One region of the Streptomyces sp. AMJ-169 genome, then DNA from elsewhere that is predicted to be linked to it. Evidence: riboswitches for the same ligand, from Rfam matches in the RefSeq annotation. Region 1 holds a riboswitch; the other holds the start of a gene.
The links. Region 1 has a riboswitch for glycine ahead of gcvT (glycine cleavage system aminomethyltransferase GcvT). Riboswitches for the same ligand answer to the same signal wherever they lie in the genome.

Region 1 (10,404 bases):
CCCGGCCAACAGCGCCAGTTTCGCGGCGACTTCGTCGTCCGTCGGCGTGGTCGAGGAGATCGCGGGCGCGACGGCGTACGCGTCCGTCATGATCAGGATGTAGTGGTTCGTCGAGTAGAACGACGTGTCGTACGCGTTGTTGACGTACGTCGCGGCGTCCCCGTCGAAGAACACGAACCAGGGCCGGATGGAGGAGTCGTACCGGCTGATGCGCGGGTCACCGCTCGCCGCGCCCAGAACCGCCGGGAACGCCTGGGCACTTGAGATGTCGCCGGCCGCGTACAGGTCCCGCAGGTGGTCGCCGTACTCCTGGTCCGTCCAGTACGTGTCGAGGGGGTTCTTCATCTCGACCGTGCCGGGGATCAGCTCGAAGATGAACTTGCCCTTGAGGGCGTCCCGGGTCGGCCACGCGTTGGCCTTCGCGGCGGCGTCGAGCGACGAGTACGAGGAACCCAGCAGGTCGGCGGGCTTGTAGACGGAGCTGCCGAGCTTCTGCGAGACGAGGGTGTCGAACGCGGACGGGCCGAGGCCGACGTCGTTGTTGAAGCCGACCTTCATCTCGACCTTGACGATGATCGGCGCGTGGTCGGGGTGCAGCTGGTTCCACGCCGCCATGTTGTCGAGGCAGCTGCCGAGGTCCTGGTTGCGGTCCTTGCTGTACAGGTCGGCCGGCGTGCTCGCGTACTCGCAGTTGTTGTCGTTCGCGAGCGGCTTGGCGTGGCTGACCCGCCACCGCTTGCTGACGCTGTCCGCGTACACGTCCAGCTCCAGCAGCGAGGCCCCGGAGTCCAACGCCTGTGCCCAGTACGTGTACTTGCTCTTGTCGTACGCGTTGTGCGTCCCGATGGTGGTCGTCTCGGAGAACTTGGGCGAAGCCGCCTCGGCGTTCCCCGGCCCCGCCACCAACAGCGCGGCCACCACCCCGCACACCGCCGTCATCCGTCTGATCCCGCGCATCAACCACTCCCGAGTGCTTCACAGTTGTCCAGGCGGGCGGAAGCCTAGGAGTGGATGGTTACCTTCCGGTAGAGGCGGGACGAACTTCACAAGCTGTGAACTGGCTGTGGATATCGGGTGAGTTCGGGCCAGGGCCGGGGATCCTCAGCACTCAATAATGTTCACAGCCAACCCACCCCGAGCCGTCTCCTTGTACTTCACGCTCATATCCGCCCCCGTCTCCTTCATCGTCTTGATGACCTTGTCGAGGGACACCTTGTGCGAGCCGTCCCCCCGCATCGCCATCTTCGCCGCCGTGACCGCCTTCACCGCCGCCATGCCGTTGCGTTCGATGCACGGGATCTGGACCAGGCCGCCGACGGGGTCGCAGGTCAGGCCCAGGTTGTGTTCCATGCCGATCTCCGCCGCGTTCTCGACCTGTTCGGGCGAGCCGCCCAGGACCTCCGCGAGGGCGCCCGCCGCCATCGAGCAGGCCGAGCCGACCTCGCCCTGGCAGCCGACCTCGGCGCCGGAGATGGACGCGTTCTCCTTGAAGAGCATGCCGATCGCGCCCGCCGCCAGCAAAAACCTCACGACCCCCTCTTCATCCGCGCCCGGGACGAAGTTGATGTAGTAGTGCAGGACCGCCGGGATGATGCCGGCCGCGCCGTTCGTGGGGGCCGTCACCACACGGCCGCCGGCCGCGTTCTCCTCGTTCACCGCCATCGCGTACAGCGTGATCCACTCCATCGAGCGGGCCAACGGATCGCCCTCCGCCCGGAGTTGACGGGCCGTCATGGCCGCGCGCCGGCGCACCCGCAGCCCGCCGGGGAGGATGCCCTCACGGGTCATGCCCCGCGAGACGCACGCCTGCATGACCTGCCAGATGTCCAGCAGGCCCGCGCGGATCTCGTCCTCGGTGCGCCAGGCCCGCTCGTTCTCCAGCATCAGGGACGAGATCGACAGACCCGTCTCCTTGGCCAGCCGCAGCAGCTCGTCGCCGGTGCGGAAGGGGTACTTCAGCGGGGTGTCGTCCAGCTTGATCCGGTCCGCGCCCACCGCCTCCTCGTCGACGACGAAACCGCCGCCCACCGAGTAGTACGTGCGCCGCATCAGCTCCGCGCCCTGGGCGTCGTACGCCCAGATGGTCATGCCGTTGGCGTGGTAGGGGAGCGTCTCGCGGCGGTGCAGGACCAGGTCGGCGTCGAAGTCGAAGGCGATCTCGTGCTCGTCCAGGAGCCGCAGCCGGCCCCCCTCCTTGATCTCCGCCACCCGCTCGTCCGCGCGCTCCACGTCCACCGAGCGCGGGGAGGCGCCCTCCAGGCCGAGCAGGACCGCCTTCGGGGTGCCGTGGCCGTGGCCGGTCGCGCCGAGCGAGCCGTACAGCTCGGTGCGGACCCTCGCGGCCGGCTCCAGCAGGCCCTCCGCGCGCAGCCGCGCCGCGAACATGCGGGCCGCGCGCATCGGGCCGACCGTGTGGGAGCTGGACGGGCCGATACCGACCGAGAAGAGGTCGAAGACCGAGATCGCCACGGGGTTCCTCCTGGGAGCGGGCGGGGGCACGCCTTCGGGCGCCCCGCCGGAAAAATACGGTCGGGAGCGCCCGGCCGGAAAAATACGGTCCCGGCGGGCGCGCCCGAAAGCACACCCCGCCGGGAGAACGGATGAAGTCAGACCTGCTTGTTCAGGCCCGGGTACAGCGGGTGCCTGTCCGCCAGCGCCTTCACCCGCAGCCGCAGCCCCTCCGCGTCGTACGCCGGCTTCAGCGTCTCCGCGATGACGTCCGCGACCTCCGCGAAGTCCTCCGCCGTGAAGCCGCGCGTCGCCAGCGCCGGCGTCCCGATCCGCAGACCCGACGTCACCATCGGCGGACGCGGGTCGTCCGGCACCGCGTTGCGGTTGACGGTGATGCCGACCTCGTGCAGCCGGTCCTCCGCCTGCTTGCCGTCCAGCTCGGACGCGCGCAGGTCGACGAGGATGAGGTGCACGTCCGTCCCGCCGGACAGGACGTTCACGCCGGCCGCGCGGGCGTCCGGCGCCGTCAGCCGCTCGGCGAGCAGGCGCGCACCCTCCACCGTACGCCGCTGCCGCTCCTTGAAGTCCTCCGAGGCCGCGACCTTGAAGGAGACCGCCTTCGCGGCGATCACGTGCTCCAGCGGGCCGCCCTGGAAGCCGGGGAAGACCGAGGAGTTCAGCTTCTTCGCGAACTCCTGCTTGGCGAGGATGATCCCGCCGCGCGGTCCGCCGAGCGTCTTGTGCGTCGTGGAGGTCACGATGTGCGAGTGCTCCACCGGGTTCGGGTGCAGCCCCGCCGCCACCAGGCCCGCGAAGTGCGCCATGTCGACCCACAGGTACGCGTCCACCGCGTCCGCGATCCGCCGGAACTCCGCGAAGTCCAGCTGCCGCGGGTACGCCGACCAGCCCGCGATGATCACCTTCGGCCGGTGCTCGCGCGCCAGCTTCTCCAGCTCCTCCATGTCGACCAGACCGGTCTTTGCCGAGACGTGGTAGGCGACGACGTTGAACTGCTTGCCGGAGAAGTTCAGCCGCATCCCGTGCGTGAGGTGACCGCCGTGCGCGAGGTCCAGGCCGAGGATCGTGTCCCCGGGCTGGGCCAGCGCGAACAGCGCCGCCTGGTTCGCGGACGCGCCCGAGTGCGGCTGGACGTTCGCGTACTCGGCGCCGAACAGCTCCTTCAGCCGGTCGATCGCGATCTGCTCGGCCACGTCGACGTGCTCGCAGCCGCCGTAGTAGCGGCGCCCCGGGTAGCCCTCGGCGTACTTGTTGGTCAGGACCGACCCCTGCGCCTCCATCACCGCGAGCGGAGCGAAGTTCTCCGACGCGATCATCTCCAGGGTCGACTGCTGCCGGCCCAGCTCCGCGTCGACCGCGGCGGCGATCTCCGGGTCCAGCTCGTGCAGGGAGGTGTTCAGGACAGACATGGGTACGACTCCTCAGCCGGTGGTGGTGAAAGCGGTGTACTCATCGGCGGACAGCAGGTCGCCGGGCTCGTCCGCGAGCCGCACCTTGAACAGCCAACCGCCGTCGAAAGGCTCGGAGTTGACCAGCGACGGGTCCTCGACGACATCCGGGTTGACGGCCGTGACCGTACCCGTGACCGGCGCGAACAGATCGCTCACCGACTTCGTCGACTCCAGCTCGCCGCAGGACTCGCCCGCGGTGATCTCGGCGCCGACCTCGGGGAGCTGGACGAAGACGACGTCGCCGAGCGCGTTCGCCGCGTGCTCGGTGATCCCGACCGTCGCCACGCCGTCCTCGACGGCCGACAGCCACTCGTGTTCCTTGCTGTAGCGCAGCTGCTGGGGGTTGCTCATGGCGTGAATTCTCCTGTACGGGCGGGACTGCTGGTGAATGGGGGACTGTAAAGGGCACGTGTGACCTGCGACGCGGCCCGCGAAGCTGAAAGAACTACCGCTCCCGCGTGTAGAACGGCAGCGCGACCACCTCGTACGGCTCGTGGCTGCCCCGGATGTCCACGCCCACCCCCGCCGTCCCCGGCGCGGCGTGCGCGGCGTCGACGTACGCCATCGCGACCGGCTTGCCCAGGGTGGGGGAGGGGGCGCCGGAGGTGACCTCGCCGATCACCTCGCCGGCGGCGACGACCGGGTACCCGGCGCGCGGGACGCGGCGGCCCTCGGCGATCAGGCCGACGAGGACCCGGGGCGGAGCCTGCGCCGCCCGTGCGGAAGCCGCGAGCAGCGCCTCCCGGCCCACGAAGTCGCCCTCCTTCCCGAACTTCACGACCCGCCCGAGCCCGGCGTCGAAGGGCGTCAGGGACGTCGACAGCTCATGGCCGTACAGCGGCATGCCCGCCTCCAGGCGCAGGGTGTCGCGGCAGGAGAGGCCGCAGGGGACCAGGCCGGCCGCCGCGCCCTCGGCCGTCAGCGCCTGCCACAGCTTCTCCGCGTCCGCCGGGGCGACGAAGAGTTCGAAGCCGTCCTCGCCGGTGTAGCCGGTGCGCGCGATCAGCGCCGCCGCCCCGGCGACCGTCCCGGGCAGCCCCGCGTAGTACTTCAGCCCGGCCAGGTCCGCGTCGGTGAGCGCCTGGACGATCCCCTGCGCCGCCGGGCCCTGCACGGCGAGCAGCGCGTACGCGTCCCGGTCGTCGCGGACCTCGGCGTCGTAGCCGGCCGCCCGCTCGGTCAGCGCGTCCAGGACCACCTGGGCGTTGGAGGCGTTGGCGACGACCATGAACTCGGTCTCGGCGAGGCGGTAGACGATCAGGTCGTCCAGGATGCCCCCGTCGGCGCGGCAGATCATCGTGTAGCGGGCCCGGCCCGCCTTCACCGCGGCGAGGTCGCCGACGAGTGCGTAGTTCAGCAGCTCGGCCGCCTGCGGTCCGGTGACCGTGATCTCGCCCATGTGCGAGAGGTCGAAGAGGCCGGCCCGGGTGCGCACGGCGTGGTGTTCGTCACGTTCCGAGGCGTAGCGCAGCGGCATGTCCCAGCCGGCGAAGTCGGTCATGGTCGCGCCGAGCGAGCGGTGCAGGGCGTCGAGCGCGGTGTGGCGGGGCGTGGAACTGCTCATGGAACGGTGTCTCCCAGGACGTACGGCGAGGGCGGGCTTCCGGCAGGGGAACCCCGGTGGACGGAGAAAACCCTTGGAAGGTCTCCTCCCCATCTGTCATCGGAACCTGAGAGGTTCGCCGCGAGCCGCGCGGAGGGATCCGCACAGGTCAGGGCTTGCACCTTGGGTGGGACCCCCGCACGTCGCGGCGGTCCGCTTTTCAGATGTGCCTCGCCCGCGCGGTAACGGTGCCTGAGAGATTCAAGGGAGGGACTTGCTCCTTCGGCGCCCCACCGGATGGGGACTCTCCCGCGCGGATTCGAACGGCCTGTATGCAGTTGACGCGGTCATCATCGCACGCCACCCCCGCCCCGCGGCAGGCCACATCTGTAACCGGGCTGTGCCGATCCGCGCATCACCTCGCGATACACCGGGCATTACCTTCTCTTTACTGTCTATGGGGAGACCCTTAGCCAAGGGGCTGCTCCGATGGGGAGGACGATCACGGTGAACAGGACCACGGCGTACGCGGCGGGCACGGCCCTCGCGGTGCCCACGCAGCCCACCCGGCCGGCCCAGGAGGCCTGCGCCCCCGCCCCCGCCGTCCGCGATCTGCGCGAGCGCGCCGGCCGCAGCCCGCACGCCCTCCTCTTCGGCCCCCGCGACCTCGTCGTCGTCACCGGCCTGCCCGGCAGCGGCAAGTCCACGCTGATGCGGCGCGCGGTGAAGGGCGTGGCCGTCGACTCCCAGGACACCAGGGACCGCTGGGCCGCGCGGCTGCCGGCCGCGCTGCCGTACGCCGTCTACCGGCCGCTGGTCAGGCTCGCCCACTACGCGGGGCTGTACCGCGCGCTGCGCTCGGGCGAGGGGGTCGTCGTCCATGACTGCGGGACCCAGTCGTGGGTGCGGTCCTGGCTGGCGCGCGAGGCGAAACGCAAGGGGGGCCGGCTGCATCTGCTCCTGCTGGACGTCACCCCGGGCACGGCACTTGAAGGCCAGCGGGAGCGGGGGCGGGGTGTCTCGCGCTACGCGTTCCTGCGCCACCGGCACGCGGCGGCCCGGCTGATCCGCGCGGCGGAGCGGGGGAACCTCCCCGAGGGCTGCGCCGCGGCGGTGCTGCTGGACCGGGCTTCGGCGGACGCCTTGAGGAGGATCGCGTTCACAGGCTGACGTCCCCTTAAACTTCGACCTTCAGCAGAAGTTTCCAGCAGGCGGTAGACGAGATGGACTTCCCGGCGGAACTCCCGGCCGACTTCCCGGCCCAGACACACCCCTATGCGCACGGCGGCTGGCCGGGCAACGAGCTGGAGGAGGTGCTGTCGGCCTCCCTCGGCGTCCCGTCGGCGGGCGCCCGCATCCTGGAGGTGCTCGGCCGCAGCTTCGTCTGGGTCCCGCTGCCCAACGGCGGCGGCCCCCGCACCGGCCCCCTGGACCTGCCCACGATGGACATCGGCGGCCAGACCTACGTCCCCGTCTTCACCTCCGAGGAACAGTTCCGCCAGGTCACCGGCTCGCACATGGCGTATACGATCGCCCCGGCCGTCGAGTTCGCCCGGGGCCTGCCCCCGCAGGCGGGCATCGCCCTCAACCCCGACGGCGTCGTCGGCGTCCCCCTCCCCCCGGAGGCCGTCGCCGAGCTGTGCCGCTCCGGGCGCACGGCGCTGGACGGGACGGCGACGGGCGCGCGGGTGCGGCTCTTCGAACCGGACTGGCAGGACGACCCCGTCGACTTCCTCGCCGAGGCGGCCCGCGAGTTCGCCGCGACCGGCGTCGTCCTCAGCGCCCGCCGCTGCCTCGCCGCGATAGAGACGACGCGGCCCGTGATGTTCGTCGGCGTCGAACTCTCCCAGTGGGAGGGCGAGTTGAGGGAACGGCCGCTGGACGCGCTGGGCCGGGCGCTCGGGCGGGTGCCGGTGCCGTGGGCGGTGAACCTGATCCTGCTGGACGTGGCGCAGGACCCGGTGGGGGAGTGGATGCGGGCGAACGTGCGGCCCTTCTACAGCTAGGGCCGCTTAAGCTTGACCCGCACAGCCAACTGAAAAACGCGGGCCAACTCCAATGAAGGGGCGGTAAAGACGTGAGCGTGAGCGGCACCGCTGCGACCGGCCAGGTCGAGCACATGCTGCGCCAGGTCACGCCCGGGCGCTACGACGCCTACGAGGCACTCCTCCGCGCCCTCGCCACCCCCGCCACCGGCCAGATCTGGATGCTCCTGTGGCACGGCCAGGCCGGCTCCCCGGACGCCCAGTACGGCTCGATGGAGGTCGAGGGCCAGGGGTACGCGCCCGCCGTCACCTCCGCCCAGGAGCTCTCCGCGAGCGGCTGGAACCGCAGTTACGAGGTCGTCGACGCCCTCGACGTGGCCCGCGCCCTCTACCCCGACCACCACGGCCTGTGGCTCAACCCGCACGCCCCGGGCGGCGGCGTCGGCGTCCCCTGGGCCGACCTGCGCCGCATCGCCCACGGCCTCGACCGCCAGCCCGCCGGACCCCTGCGGCTGGCCGAACCGGCCGTGGACATCCCGCACTTCTACGCCCTGCTGAGCCAGAACGCCCACCGCACCCCGGCGGTCCGCGCCCTGCGCCGCGCCTGGGTCCAGCCCGCGCTGGGCGCGCCGTACCTCTCCATCGGCCTCGATGTGTACGACACCTCGCCGCCGTCCGTGGACGCGGTACGCGCGATGATGCAGCAGTCCATCGGCGCGGTCCCCGAGGGCCTGCCCGTCTCGACGGTCACGATGACCGACGAGTACGACCCCGTGGTGCTGTGGATGCGCGGCAACGCCCGCCCGTTCTACGACCGCGAGGCGCACGCCGCCCAGCCGCCGCAGTCCCCGGCCGCCGGATACGGCTATCCGGCCGCCCCCAGCGGATACTGACGGTCCGTCAGTCCCAACTCGCGTAACACACGCGTCACTTGCGTTTCACAAGATCTGCGCGCGTAGAGACGCCGGGTAAGTCCCACTAGTACCGGCCTTTTCCCAACTTGCCCCCGTCCGGCGGGCGTTACCCGCTGTTCGGATAGCGGAACCCGGCCGTCGGCATCACGGTTGCGCATACTTTCCCCGCCAGCTCTGGCGCGTGATCACAACGGCATTGAAGACTCGCCTCTCAAAGAAGGCAGGAGGGGTCTGATCACAGTGACCGCACCGATCGAGACCACCGGAGGAGCGGCGGGCGCAGAGCCCGAGACCGTGCTCGTCGGGGTCAAGAAGAGCCAGATCGAAGGGCGTTCGCTCAGCCAGATCGCCTGGACCCGGTTCAAGCGGGACAAGGTGGCCGTCGCGGGCGGGGTCGTCGTCGCCCTGCTCGTGCTGATGGCGGTCCTCGCCAAGCCGATCGAGAAGGTCTTCGGGCTCGACCCGGACAAGTTCAACCAGGACCTCCTCGACCCGGCGATGCAGGCGCCCAAGGGCGGCTGGGGCGGCATGAGCTGGGCCCATCCGCTGGGCGTCGACCCGACGTTCGGCCGGGATCTGCTCGCCCGTGTGATCGACGGCTCCTGGGTCTCCCTGCTGGTGGCCGGCGGCGCCACCGTGCTGTCCGTCGTCATCGGCACCGTCCTCGGTGTGATCGCCGGGTACTACGGCGGCTGGGTCGACAGCGTGATCAGCCGGCTGATGGACACCTTCCTCGCCTTCCCGCTGCTGCTGTTCGCCATCGCCATCTCCGCCTCCGTGCAGGACGGCTTCTTCGGACTGAACGGGCTCACGCTCCGCATCTGCGTGCTGATCTTCGTGATCGGCTTCTTCAGCTGGCCCTACATCGGCCGTATCGTGCGCGCCCAGACCCTGACCTTGCGGGGGCGGGAGTTCGTGGAGGCCGCGCACAGCCTCGGAGCGCGCGGGCCGTACATCCTCTTCCGGGAGCTGCTGCCCAACCTCGTCGCCCCGATCCTCGTCTACTCGACGCTGATCATCCCGACGAACATCCTCTTCGAGGCCTCGCTGAGCTTCCTCGGCGTGGGCATCGCACCGCCGCAGTCCTCCTGGGGCGGGATGCTCAGCGACGCCGTGAACTTCTACGCGGCCGATCCGCAGTACATGTTCGTGCCCGGACTGGCGATCTTCATCACCGTCCTGGCGTTCAACCTGCTGGGTGACGGGCTGCGCGACGCGCTCGACCCTCGCAGCAAGTGATCCGCATCGATGGAGGGGGCTTTCCTCAGGTGAAGACGAGAAGGGTGACCGCGAGTCTGGCGTCGGTCGTGGCGCTGGCGCTCGGCGCGAGCGCGTGCGGCGGTGGCGGTGGCGGCGGTACGACGGCCAAGGGCAAGCAGAACGAGGCACTGACCTCCGTGGTCAACGCGTCGGACAAGAAGGGGGGCACCCTCAGCTTCGAGCACTCCGACGTCGCCGACTCCCTGGACCCGGGCAACACGTACTACGGCTGGGTGCAGAACTTCTCCCGCCTGTACGGCCGTACGCTCACGACGTTCAAGCCCGCCGCCGGCAAGGACGGCCTCACGGTCGTCCCCGACCTCGCCGAGTCGCTGGGCGTGCCGAGCGCCGACGCGAAGACGTGGACGTACAAGCTGCGGGCCGGCGTGAAGTTCCAGGACGGGACGACGGTCACCTCCAAGGACGTCAAGTACGCCATCGAGCGCTCCAACTTCGCGCCCGACGTGCTCTCCAACGGGCCGACGTACTTCAAGACGTACCTCGACGGCGGCGACAAGTACCAGGGCCCCTACAAGGACAAGTCCCCGGGCGGCCTCTCCTCCATCGAGACGCCGGACGACCGGACCATCGTCTTCAAGCTGAAGCAGCCCTTCGCCGACTTCGACTACCTGGCGACCTTCTCGCAGACCGCGCCGGTGCCGCAGGCCAAGGACGACGGCGCCAAGTACGTGCAGCACATGGTCTCCTCGGGCCCCTACCAGTTCTCCTCCTACGAGGAGGGCCGCAGCGCCACCCTCGTGCGCAACCCGCAGTGGGACGCG
Region 2 (10,404 bases), on a different contig from region 1:
ACCGCCTGGTCTCCCTCCTCACCCGCGAGGCGGTGGAGGAGCTGGGCCTGGAGGTGGGGATGGAGGCGACGGCGCGCGTGAAGTCGACGAACGTCCACGTGGACCGCACCTGAGCGCACATACCACCCCGATCACTGATAACCCCAGCTCATGCAATGTAAAAGATGAGTTACCCCTCGCAATTGCGGCAGTATCATCAGCCGTCAGTCATACCCACGTCCGAGGAGTACCCCGTGATGACCCGTCCCGCGCCCCGCACCCGCCGGCTCCTCCAGGTGACCGGCGCAGGCGCCGCCGCCCTGCTGGCACTGAGCGCGTGCTCGTCGAACGACTCGAAGGACTCCTCCGGTTCGGGCGCCTCGGCGTCGGCGTCCACGTCGTCCCAGCTGTCGGGCACAGTGACCGTCTTCGCGGCGGCTTCCCTCAAGGAGAGTTTCACGACCCTGGGCCAGGACTTCGAGAAGGCCCACCCCGGTACGACGGTGAAGTTCAACTTCGCGGGCAGCGACAGCCTCGCCGCGAGCATCACGAGCGGCGCCCCGGCCGACGTCTTCGCCGCGGCCAGCGCCAAGACCATGGCGACGGTGACCGACAAGAAGGACAACGCCACCGCGCCGGTCACCTTCGTCCGCAACCAGCTGGAGATCGCGACCCTCCCCGGCAACCCCGACAAGATCACCGCCCTCAAGGACCTCACCAAGTCCGGCCTCAAGGTCGTCCTGTGCGACAAGACGGTCCCGTGCGGCGCGGCGGCGGAGAAGATCCTGACGGCGACGGGTCTGAAGGTCACCCCCGTCTCCTATGAGCAGGACGTCAAGAGCGCCCTCACCAAGGTCGAGCTGAAGGAGGCCGACGCCGCCCTCGTCTACAAGACGGACGTCCACGCGGCGGGCACCAAGGTCCAGGGAGTGGACTTCCCCGAGTCCGCCCAGGCGGTCAACGACTACCCCATCGCCCTCCTCAAGAAGGCCCCCAACACCGAAGCCGCCAAGGCCTTCATCGCCTTGGTCCGCTCGGCGGAGGGCCAGAAGGTACTGACGGCAGCGGGCTTCCTCCAGCCGTGAGCGGCCTGAAGGGGAAGGGGGCGGGGAGGGTGGAACCGGAGCCGGGGTTGTGGCGGAGGCGGATATGGACGAGGGGGAGGGGGGCCGGCGGGCTCAGAAGAGACGCCGACGGGAGCAGCGCCGGCCTGGGGAGAGGCGTCGGCCAGAGCAGTGCTGACCTCGGGGGAGGCGCCGACCGGAGCAGCGCTGACCGCAGAAGCCCCGGCCCCGGAAAAGGCGCCGCCGGAAGCAGCGCCGGCCTCGGGAGGGACGCCGGCCGGAGCAGCGCTGACCGGAGAAGCCCCAGAAAAGGCGCCGGCCTCAGGAGAGACGCCGGGAGAAGCGCCCCCCTAAGAAGAGGCGCCCCCCTCCCCCTCCTCCTCCCCGCCCTGACAGCCCTGGTCTTCCTCCTGCTCCCCCTCCTGGCCCTCCTGATCCGCGCCCCCTGGAGCAACCTCCCCAACCTGCTGACCAGTTCGGACGTCTGGGAGGCCCTGAAGCTCTCCCTGATCTGCGCGACGGCGGCGACGGCCGTGAGCCTGGTCCTGGGCGTCCCCTTGGCGTGGGTCCTGGCAAGGGTCGAGTTCCCCGGCAGAGGCCTGGTCCGCGCCCTGGTGACCCTCCCCCTGGTCCTCCCCCCGGTGGTGGGCGGCGTGGCGCTGCTGATGGCCCTGGGCCGCAACGGCGTGGCCGGCCGCTGGCTGGACGACTGGTTCGGCGTGACCCTCCCGTTCACGACCACAGGCGTGGTGATCGCGGAGGCGTTCGTAGCGATGCCGTTCTTGGTGATCAGCGTAGAAGGCACGCTAAGAGCAGCGGACCCCCGCTACGAGGAGGCGGCCACAACACTGGGCGCCACCCGCTGGACCGCATTCAGAAGAGTGACGCTCCCTTTGATAGCCCCAGGAATCGCGGCCGGCGCGGTACTGGCATGGGCAAGAGCACTGGGCGAATTCGGCGCGACGATCACTTTCGCGGGCAACTTCCCGGGAAAGACCCAGACAATGCCGCTGGCGGTGTACTTGGCATTGCAGGACAACCCGGAGTCGGCGATCGCACTGAGCTTGGTACTGCTGGTGGTGTCGATCACGGTGTTGGGGGCGTTGAGGGAGAGGTGGCTGACGGCGGCGTAGAAGGAAGGCTGCGGAAAACGCCGACAGCGAAGCCGAAGCCCCCCTCTCCACCAACCCGCAAGCCGCAAGCCGCCAACGCGCGACCCGCAAGCCGCCAAAGGCCAACCCACGACCCCGCAAGCCGCCGACGGCGAGAACCCCCCACAGGGGCCACCCGCACCCGACAACGAAACTCGCACGGGTGGCTGCGGGTGGGAACCCAAAAAACCGCACCCCCACCTCTCGCACCCGAAGAACAGGCCCCCATGCCCCCCGAAGGCCTAAACGCCCACCTAGTGACAACCCGATCCAACTTCCACCTGGACATCACCCTCAACGCACCCCCCGGCGAAGTCCTGGCCCTCCTAGGCCCGAACGGCGCAGGAAAAACCACGGCCCTGAGAACATTGGCAGGCCTCCTCCCCCTGACAGACGGCCACCTCCACCTGGACGGCCACCCCCTGGAACACACACCCCCCGAATCCCGCCCGGTAGGCGTCGTATTCCAGGACTACCTCCTCTTCCCCCACCTCACCGCCATGGACAACATCGCCTTCGGCCCCCGCTGCCAGGGCGCGACCAAATCCGATTCCCGCGCGACAGCGAAAGACTGGCTGACCCGCATGGGCCTGGAAGACCACGCCACCACAAAACCCCGCCACCTCTCCGGCGGCCAGGCCCAAAGAGTCGCCCTGGCAAGAGCATTGGCGACAAACCCCCGCCTCCTCCTCCTGGACGAACCCCTGGCGGCCTTGGACGCCCGCACCCGCCTGGAGGTGAGAGCCCAACTCCGCAGACATTTGGCGGAATTCGAGGCGGTGGCGGTATTGGTCACCCACGACCCCTTGGACGCAATGGTCCTGGCCGACCGCCTGGTGGTGATCGAAAACGGAAGAATCGTCCAGGAAGGCCCCCCTTCAGAGATCGCCCGCCACCCCCGCACGGACTACATCGCCCAATTGGTGGGCCTGAACCTCTACAAAGGCACGGCAGCAGGAACAACGGTCACCTTGGACACGGGCCAGCAACTGACCACGACGGAACACCTGACGGGCCCGGCATACGTGGCGTTCCCCCCGTCGGCGGTCACCCTCCACCGCACCCGCCCCACGGACACCAGCGCCCGCAACCTCTGGCACTGCGAGGTGGCGGGCCTGGAAACGCACGGCGACCAGATCCGCGCCGACCTGACCGGCGACCTCCCGCTGACGGCGGACCTGACGACGGTATCGGCGGCGGAACTGAACCTGTCCCCCGGAACCTCCCTATGGGCAACGGTGAAAGCGACGCAAACACACGCGTACCCGGCGTAGAAAAGGCCCCCACCACAAGGCGGGAGCCCTTTCGTCAGCACACGGAGAACTCAGCTCTCGTAAGCCTCCATCGGCGGGCAGGAACACACCAGGTTCCGGTCCCCGAAGGCCTGATCAATACGCCGCACCGGCGGCCAGTACTTCTCCCCGGGAACAACCCCACCCGGGAACACGGCCTCGTCCCGCGCATACGGATGAGCCCACTCCTCGCTCAACGCCCCGGCCGTATGCGGCGCGTTCCGCAGCGGATTGTCCTCGGCGGGCCATTCCCCGCCGGCCACCTTCTCGATCTCCCCCCGAATGGCGATCATCGCCGCGCAGAACCGGTCCAGTTCGGCGAGATCCTCGGACTCGGTCGGCTCGATCATCAGCGTCCCCGCGACCGGGAACGACATGGTCGGCGCGTGGAACCCGTAATCGATGAGCCGCTTGGCGACATCGTCGACGGACACCCCTGTCGATTTGGTCAACGGCCGCAGATCGATGATGCATTCGTGCGCGACCAGCCCGCCGGGCCCGGTGTACAGCACGGGATAGTGCGGCTCAAGCCGCTTGGCGATGTAATTCGCGGACAGCACCGCGACCTGAGTCGCCCGCTTCAGCCCTTCCCCGCCCATGAGCCGCACATAGGCCCAGGAAATGGGCAGAATCCCGGCGGACCCCCAAGGCGCGGCGGAAATAGGCCCGACCCCGGTCTCAGGACCGGCCTCGCTCTGCAAAGGATGGTTGGGCAGATAAGGCGCCAGATGCGCCCGCACCGCCACCGGACCGACACCCGGACCGCCGCCCCCGTGCGGAATGCAGAACGTCTTGTGCAGATTCAGATGCGAGACGTCCCCGCCGAACTGCCCCGGCTTGGCCAGCCCGACCAGAGCGTTGAGATTCGCCCCGTCGACATAGACCTGCCCGCCGGCCTCGTGCACCAGCCCGCAGATCTCCCCGACATGCTCCTCGAACACCCCGTGCGTCGACGGATAAGTGATCATCAGCACCGCCAATTCATCACGGTACTGCGCGATCTTCCCCCGCAGATCTTCAGCGTCGACCTCCCCGTCCTCGGAGGTCTTCACGACGACGACCTTCATCCCGGCCATCACCGCACTCGCCGCATTGGTCCCGTGCGCGGACGACGGAATAAGACAGACGGTCCGCTGTACGTCCCCATTGGCCCGGTGATATCCGCGGACGGCGAGCAGCCCCGCCAATTCCCCCTGCGATCCGGCATTGGGCTGCAAGGACACCTTGTCGTACCCGGTGACCTCGGCCAGCCGCTCCTCCAGCTCGCGGATCAGCGTGAGATAGCCCTGCGCCTGCTCGATCGGCGCGAAGGGGTGCATCTCCCCGAACTCCGGCCAGGTGACCGGTTCCATCTCGGTCGTCGCGTTCAGTTTCATCGTGCACGACCCGAGCGGAATCATTCCCCGGTCGAGCGCGTAATCCCGGTCCGCGAGTCTGCGCAGATACCGCAGCATGGCCGTCTCGGACCGGTGCTGGCGGAACACGGGATGCGTGAGAATCTCATCGCCGCGCAGCAGTCCGGAGGGCAGTCCGTCGGCGGCACCGGAATCCAGCGCGTCGACGTCCCCGGACACCCCGAACGCCGCCCAGACGACGCCCAGTTGCTCCCGGGTGGTCGTCTCGTCACAGGCGACGGAGACATGGTCGGCGTCGACGAGCCGTACGTTGACCCCGCCGTCCCGCGCGGCGGCGACGACGCGCTCGGCCCCGCCCGGCACCCGGACGGTCAGCGTGTCGAAGTAGTCCGCGTGCACGATCTCGACGCCCCCGGCCCGCAGCCCGGCGGCCAGCACATCGGCGTACCGGTGCACCTTCCGGGCGATCCCCCGCAGCCCCTCGGGCCCGTGATAGACGGCGTACATACCGGCCATCACGGCCAGCAGCACCTGCGCCGTGCAGATGTTGCTGGTCGCCTTCTCGCGCCGGATGTGCTGCTCGCGCGTCTGCAACGCGAGCCGGTAAGCGCGGTTCCCGTCCGCGTCGACGGAGACCCCGACCAGCCGCCCCGGCAGACTCCGCGCGAACTTCTCCCGCACGGCCATGTAGCCGGCGTGCGGCCCGCCGAACCCCATCGGCACCCCGAACCGCTGCGTGGTCCCGACCGCGATGTCCGCCCCGAGCTCCCCGGGCGACACCAGCAGCGTCAGCGCGAGCAGATCGGCGGCGACGGTCACCAGCGCCCCCAGCTCATGCGCCCGCTCGATAACCGCCCGGACGTCCCGTACGGCGCCGGAGGCCCCCGGGTACTGGATCAGCACCCCGTTGATCTCCCGCCCGGCGAGCTCGGCCGGAATGCCGTCGCCCAGATCGGCGACGACGACCTCGACACCGGTCGGCTCGGCCCGCGTACGGATGACCTCGATGGTCTGCGGCAGCGCGTCGGCGTCGACGAGGAAGAGGCCCTTCTTGTTCCGCCCCATCCGCAGCGACAGCGCCATCGCCTCGGCGGCGGCCGTCCCCTCGTCCAGCAGCGAGGCCCCCGAGGTCGGCAGCCCGGTCAGCTCCGCGACCATCGTCTGGAAGTTCAGCAGCGCCTCCAGCCGGCCCTGCGAGATCTCCGGCTGGTAGGGCGTGTAGGCGGTGTACCAGGCCGGGTTCTCCAGCACGTTGCGCAGGATCACGGGCGGCGTGAACGTGCCGTGGTAGCCGAGCCCGATCATCGATCCGAGGACCTGGTTGCGGCCGGCCAGCGCCCGCAGCTCGGCGAGCACCTCGGCCTCGGTGCGCGCGTCGGGCAGGCCGAGCGCGGCGACGTTCTTGATGGCGTCCGGCACGGCGGCGGCCGTCAGCTCGTCGAGCGAGCCGAAGCCGACCTGCGCGAGCATCTTCGCCTGGGCCTCCCGGTCGGGCCCGATATGGCGCCGCTCGAAGGGCACACCCTGTTCCAGGGCGGCGAGCGGGGTACGAGAAGTCATGGCGGAGGCCTCCTGGTCGTCACGACCTGCGAAGGGGCACCACGGCTACGGGGTGCCCGGACGGGGCCTCCCCCTCTGTCATCGCGACCTGAGAGCTTCACCGGCGGCCCGAAGACCCCCGGCTTGCACCGTCGGTGAGAGCGGACGCCGCAGGCACCCGCTCTGCTTTCCAGAGTGACCTCGTCCGCGCGGTACGTGTGCCTGAGAGATTCCGGGGAGGAGTTGCTCCTTCGGCGCCCCCGGAAACTCCCGGAGGACTCTCCCGCGCGGGGTCGACAGCCACCGCCAAGATTACCAGCGAGGTCAACAGCCCGATCTTCGAGTGGCCCCCAAGCCCATTGTGCTTTTTCGTAGTCCTTACGACCCCCGTACTTCCTACGACCCCCTGTACTCCCCCACGACCCCCGAGGAACCCATCGCGAGCAGCGGGAGGGCCCATGCAGACCGACATCGACCCGCGCAACCTGATCGGCCGCAAGGCGTACGACCGCAACGGTGCGAAGATCGGCACCATCGACGAGGTCTACCTGGACGACGCCACCGGCACCCCCGAGTGGGCCGCCATAAGGACAGGCCTCTTCACCCGGGACGCCTTCGTCCCCCTGGAGCCCAGCGAACTGGTCGAGGGCACCCTCAAGGTCCCCTACGACCGCTCCCTCATCAAGGACGCCCCCGACTTCGGCGTCGGCCGCCACCTCTCCCCCGACCAGGAGCTCCAGCTCTACCACCACTACGGCCTGGACACGGTGGCCCCGACCCCGCCGGAGGACCGGGGTTTCGGCAACGTGGCGGGCCGCGACGAACCCACCCTCTGACAGCGGCGACCCCACCCCCCTGAAGCCGACCTGACGGCCCGCTGCCGAGGCCCGCCTCACGCGGACACCCCGCCCGGCATCAGCGGCAGCGGCTCCGCCGGTTCCAGCTCGGGGTCGTCGGACCGGAACGTCCGCACCCGCCCCGGCCCCGCGTCCTGCGGCGTCTCGAAGCGGACCGTCACCCGGCCGAGCCCGCTGCCCTGCACCCACCCGTTCCCGAACCCGGCGTGCCGCACATCGTGCCCGGGCCGCCACAGCCGCTCGGCGGGCACGGGCTCGGCCGCCTCGGCGACCTCCGCCGGCGCCTCCTCGGCCTCCTCCTTCAGCTCCCCCGCCGCCTGCGCGAACAGATCCTCCTGAGTGAAGTCGGCGAGCCCCGACACCCCGACCCCGAGCAGCCGCACACCCCCGGTGGTGTCCACGGAGTCCAGCAGCCGCCCCGCCGCCTCCCGGACGACCGCCGGGTCGTCGGTGGGCCCGCGCAGCGTCTCGGACCGGGTCAGCGTCGAGAAGTCGTAGCGCCGCACCTTCAGCACGATCGTCCGCCCCGACAGACCGGCCCCGCGCAGCCGTCGTACGCAGCGGTCGGCGAGGCGCTGGACCTCGACGCCCACGCGGACGCGGTCGTGGATGTCGACGTCGTAGGTGTCCTCCACGGACACCGACTTGGTCTCGCGTTCGGCGACGACGGGGCGGTCGTCGCGGGCGAGGGCCATGGCGTACAGGCCGTGGCCGTGGGCCTTGCCGAGGAGGCGGACCAGTTCGTCCTCACCGGCCCCGGCGATCTCCTCGACCGTCGTGATCCCCGCCCGGCGCAGATGGTCACCGGTCGCCGGGCCCACCCCGGGCAGCGTCCGCACCGCCATCGGCCCGAGCAGCGCCCGCTCGGTACCGGGCTCGATCAGCACCAGCCCGTCGGGCTTGGCCTGCTCGGAGGCGATCTTCGCGATCATCTTGGAGGCGGCGAGCCCCACCGACCCCGTCAGCCCCGTCACCGCCCGTATGTCGGCGCGCAGCCGCTCCCCCGTCGCCCGCGCGCTCCCGGCGTCCGAGGCCGCCCCGCCGGCCTCCAGGTCCACGAACGCCTCGTCCAGGCTCAGCGGCTCCACCAAGGGCGACAGCTCCCGCAGCAGCCCCATGACCTGCTCGCTGATCGACCGGTAGATCCCGAACCTGGGGTACAGATAGGCCGCGTTGGGCGCGAGCCTGCGCGCCTGCCCCATCGGCATCGCCGACCGCACCCCGAACACCCGGGCCTCGTACGACGCCGTCGACACCACCCCGCGCGGCCCGAGGCCGCCCACGATCACCGCTTTCCCGCGCAGGCTCGGCTTGGAGGCCTGCTCCACCGAGGCGAAGAAGGCATCCATGTCGAGGTGCAGGACCGTGGGCGCGTTTCTCACATCTCCGATGCTGCACCACGGCACTGACAACGGCCCCGAACACCCGCCCGAACCGCGGCGGAGATTGTCCGGAAACCGGTCAGACCGCCCGGCCCCTGCGCCGCGCCAGCTCGTCCGCCGGATTGGGCCCGACCAGCGTCTCCCCGGTGTCGACCCGCTCCCCGTGCAGCTGCGACAGCGCGCTCTCGACGTCCCGCCACACCACGCCGACGGCGATCCCGAAGACCCCCTGCCCGCCCTGGAGCAGCGCGTGGACCTCGTCCGGCGAGGTGCACTCGTAGACGGTCGCGCCGTCGCTCATCAGCGTCATCCGCTCCAGGTCCGCGAAGCCGCGCTCGCGCAGATGGTGCACGGCGCCGCGGATGTTCTGGAGCGAGACCCCGGTGTCCAGGAACCGCTTGACGATCTTCAGGACGACGACGTCCCGGAAGCTGTACAGCCGCTGCGTCCCCGACCCGTAGGCGGGCCGTACGCTCGGCTCGACGAGCCCCGTACGGGCCCAGTAGTCCAATTGGCGGTAGGTGATCCCGGCCGCCGCGCACGCCGTGGGCCCGCGGTAACCGATCTCCTCGTCCCCCTCGGCCGCCGTCCCCCCGCCGCTCGGCACGACCGCCGGGCGCTGAGGGGCGAGATCGGCCGCGCTGCCGTGAAGCCGGTACGGGCCGCTTCCCCCGAATCCGTGTCCGGGGGCACCCCCAGCCGTACCGTCGCCGCTGCTTCTCACGCCGACCTCCGTCCTTGACCTGCCTTCCCGACGGTAGGCAGTCACCAGGGGCGCGTCAACGATCGCCGCACTCGCCACGCCGGGTGATAATCGCCCTGGGAGTGGTTTCCTTCGCCCCACCGCGGGGAAAGGCTAGCCGAATGCGCTGAGCCGAGCCCGTACGACGCTCCCTGAGCCCCTGGCATGTGCCCCGGATCAAGACATCCCCGGGGCCCGCCGCCGCGCCGCTACTGGCTGCTGGTGCCGAAGTCCTCGGGCGAGATCTGGTCGAGGAACTCGCGGAACTTCTCCACCTCGTCCTCCTGCTCGTCCGGGATGGCGATCCCCGCGTCGTCGAGCACCGTGTCGCTGCCGTAGATCGGCGTGCCGGTGCGCAGGGCCAGCGCTATGGCGTCGGACGGGCGGGCGCTGACCTCGACGCCGCTGGCGAAGACCAGTTCGGCGTAGAAGACGCCCTCCCGCAGGTCCGTGATGCGTACTTCGGTCAGCTCCTGGCCGACGGCTTCCAGCACGTCCTTGAACAGGTCGTGGGTCAGCGGCCGGGCGGGGGCCATCCCCTGCTGGGCGAAGGCGATCGCCGTCGCTTCTCCCGGCCCGATCCAGATGGGGAGGTAGCGGTCGCCTCCCACTTCACGCAGGAGCACGATCGGCTGGTTGGAGGGCATTTCGACCCGGACACCTACGACATCGAGCTCATTCACACAGCAACCCTAGGCCGTGCCCGGGACGTTTGGGTAGTCGGGCCCGGATCGGCGGTCCGATCCGCCGTGGGCGAACGACCCTCTTGAGCAGCAGCGGCCCCTCAGGGCAGCCGTACCCCGAGAGCCGTCTGGACCAGCGCGGAGTGCAGCCGGACCGTGAGCGAGGCCAGCTCCTTCGCACGGGCCTCCGCGTGGGCCCTGGTCTGCGGATTGCGGTGGCGCCGCAGCGGGGCGACGATCTGGTCGACGAGGCCGGCCTCCCGGTCCGCCGCCGCCTTCATCACCCTCAGGTGGCGCGGCTCGATGCCGAACCGGCCGAGCTCGGCGATCAGCTCGGCGACGGTGGCCGCCTCGGCGTCG

Region 2: another riboswitch for glycine. It lies ahead of gcvP (aminomethyl-transferring glycine dehydrogenase); the one in region 1 lies ahead of gcvT (glycine cleavage system aminomethyltransferase GcvT).

The regions. Positions count from the first base shown of each region.
Region 1 covers NZ_JBVLTJ010000011.1:170,347-180,750, forward strand. The annotation lists gene ACYUD3_RS26375 (phosphatidylinositol-specific phospholipase C domain-containing protein) at 1-957, opposite strand, end outside; gene ACYUD3_RS26380 (L-serine ammonia-lyase) at 1,102-2,469, opposite strand; gene glyA (serine hydroxymethyltransferase) at 2,607-3,878, opposite strand; gene gcvH (glycine cleavage system protein GcvH) at 3,891-4,271, opposite strand; gene gcvT (glycine cleavage system aminomethyltransferase GcvT) at 4,366-5,484, opposite strand; glycine riboswitch at 5,568-5,693, opposite strand; glycine riboswitch at 5,694-5,785, opposite strand; gene ACYUD3_RS26400 (AAA family ATPase) at 5,971-6,633, shown strand; gene ACYUD3_RS26405 (enhanced serine sensitivity protein SseB) at 6,687-7,469, shown strand; gene ACYUD3_RS26410 (enhanced serine sensitivity protein SseB C-terminal domain-containing protein) at 7,541-8,341, shown strand; gene ACYUD3_RS26415 (ABC transporter permease) at 8,603-9,601, shown strand; gene ACYUD3_RS26420 (ABC transporter substrate-binding protein) at 9,631-10,404, shown strand, end outside.
Region 2 covers NZ_JBVLTJ010000009.1:7,435-17,838, reverse strand. The annotation lists gene ACYUD3_RS22325 (TOBE domain-containing protein) at 1-113, shown strand, start outside; gene modA (molybdate ABC transporter substrate-binding protein) at 237-1,064, shown strand; partial or broken gene modB (molybdate ABC transporter permease subunit) at 1,394-2,176, shown strand; gene ACYUD3_RS22310 (ABC transporter ATP-binding protein) at 2,422-3,468, shown strand; gene gcvP (aminomethyl-transferring glycine dehydrogenase) at 3,519-6,401, opposite strand; glycine riboswitch at 6,581-6,676, opposite strand; gene ACYUD3_RS22300 (PRC-barrel domain-containing protein) at 6,839-7,216, shown strand; gene ACYUD3_RS22295 (DNA polymerase IV) at 7,273-8,619, opposite strand; gene ACYUD3_RS22290 (MerR family transcriptional regulator) at 8,699-9,343, opposite strand; gene ACYUD3_RS22285 (bifunctional nuclease family protein) at 9,571-10,044, opposite strand; gene ftsR (transcriptional regulator FtsR) at 10,146-10,404, opposite strand, start outside.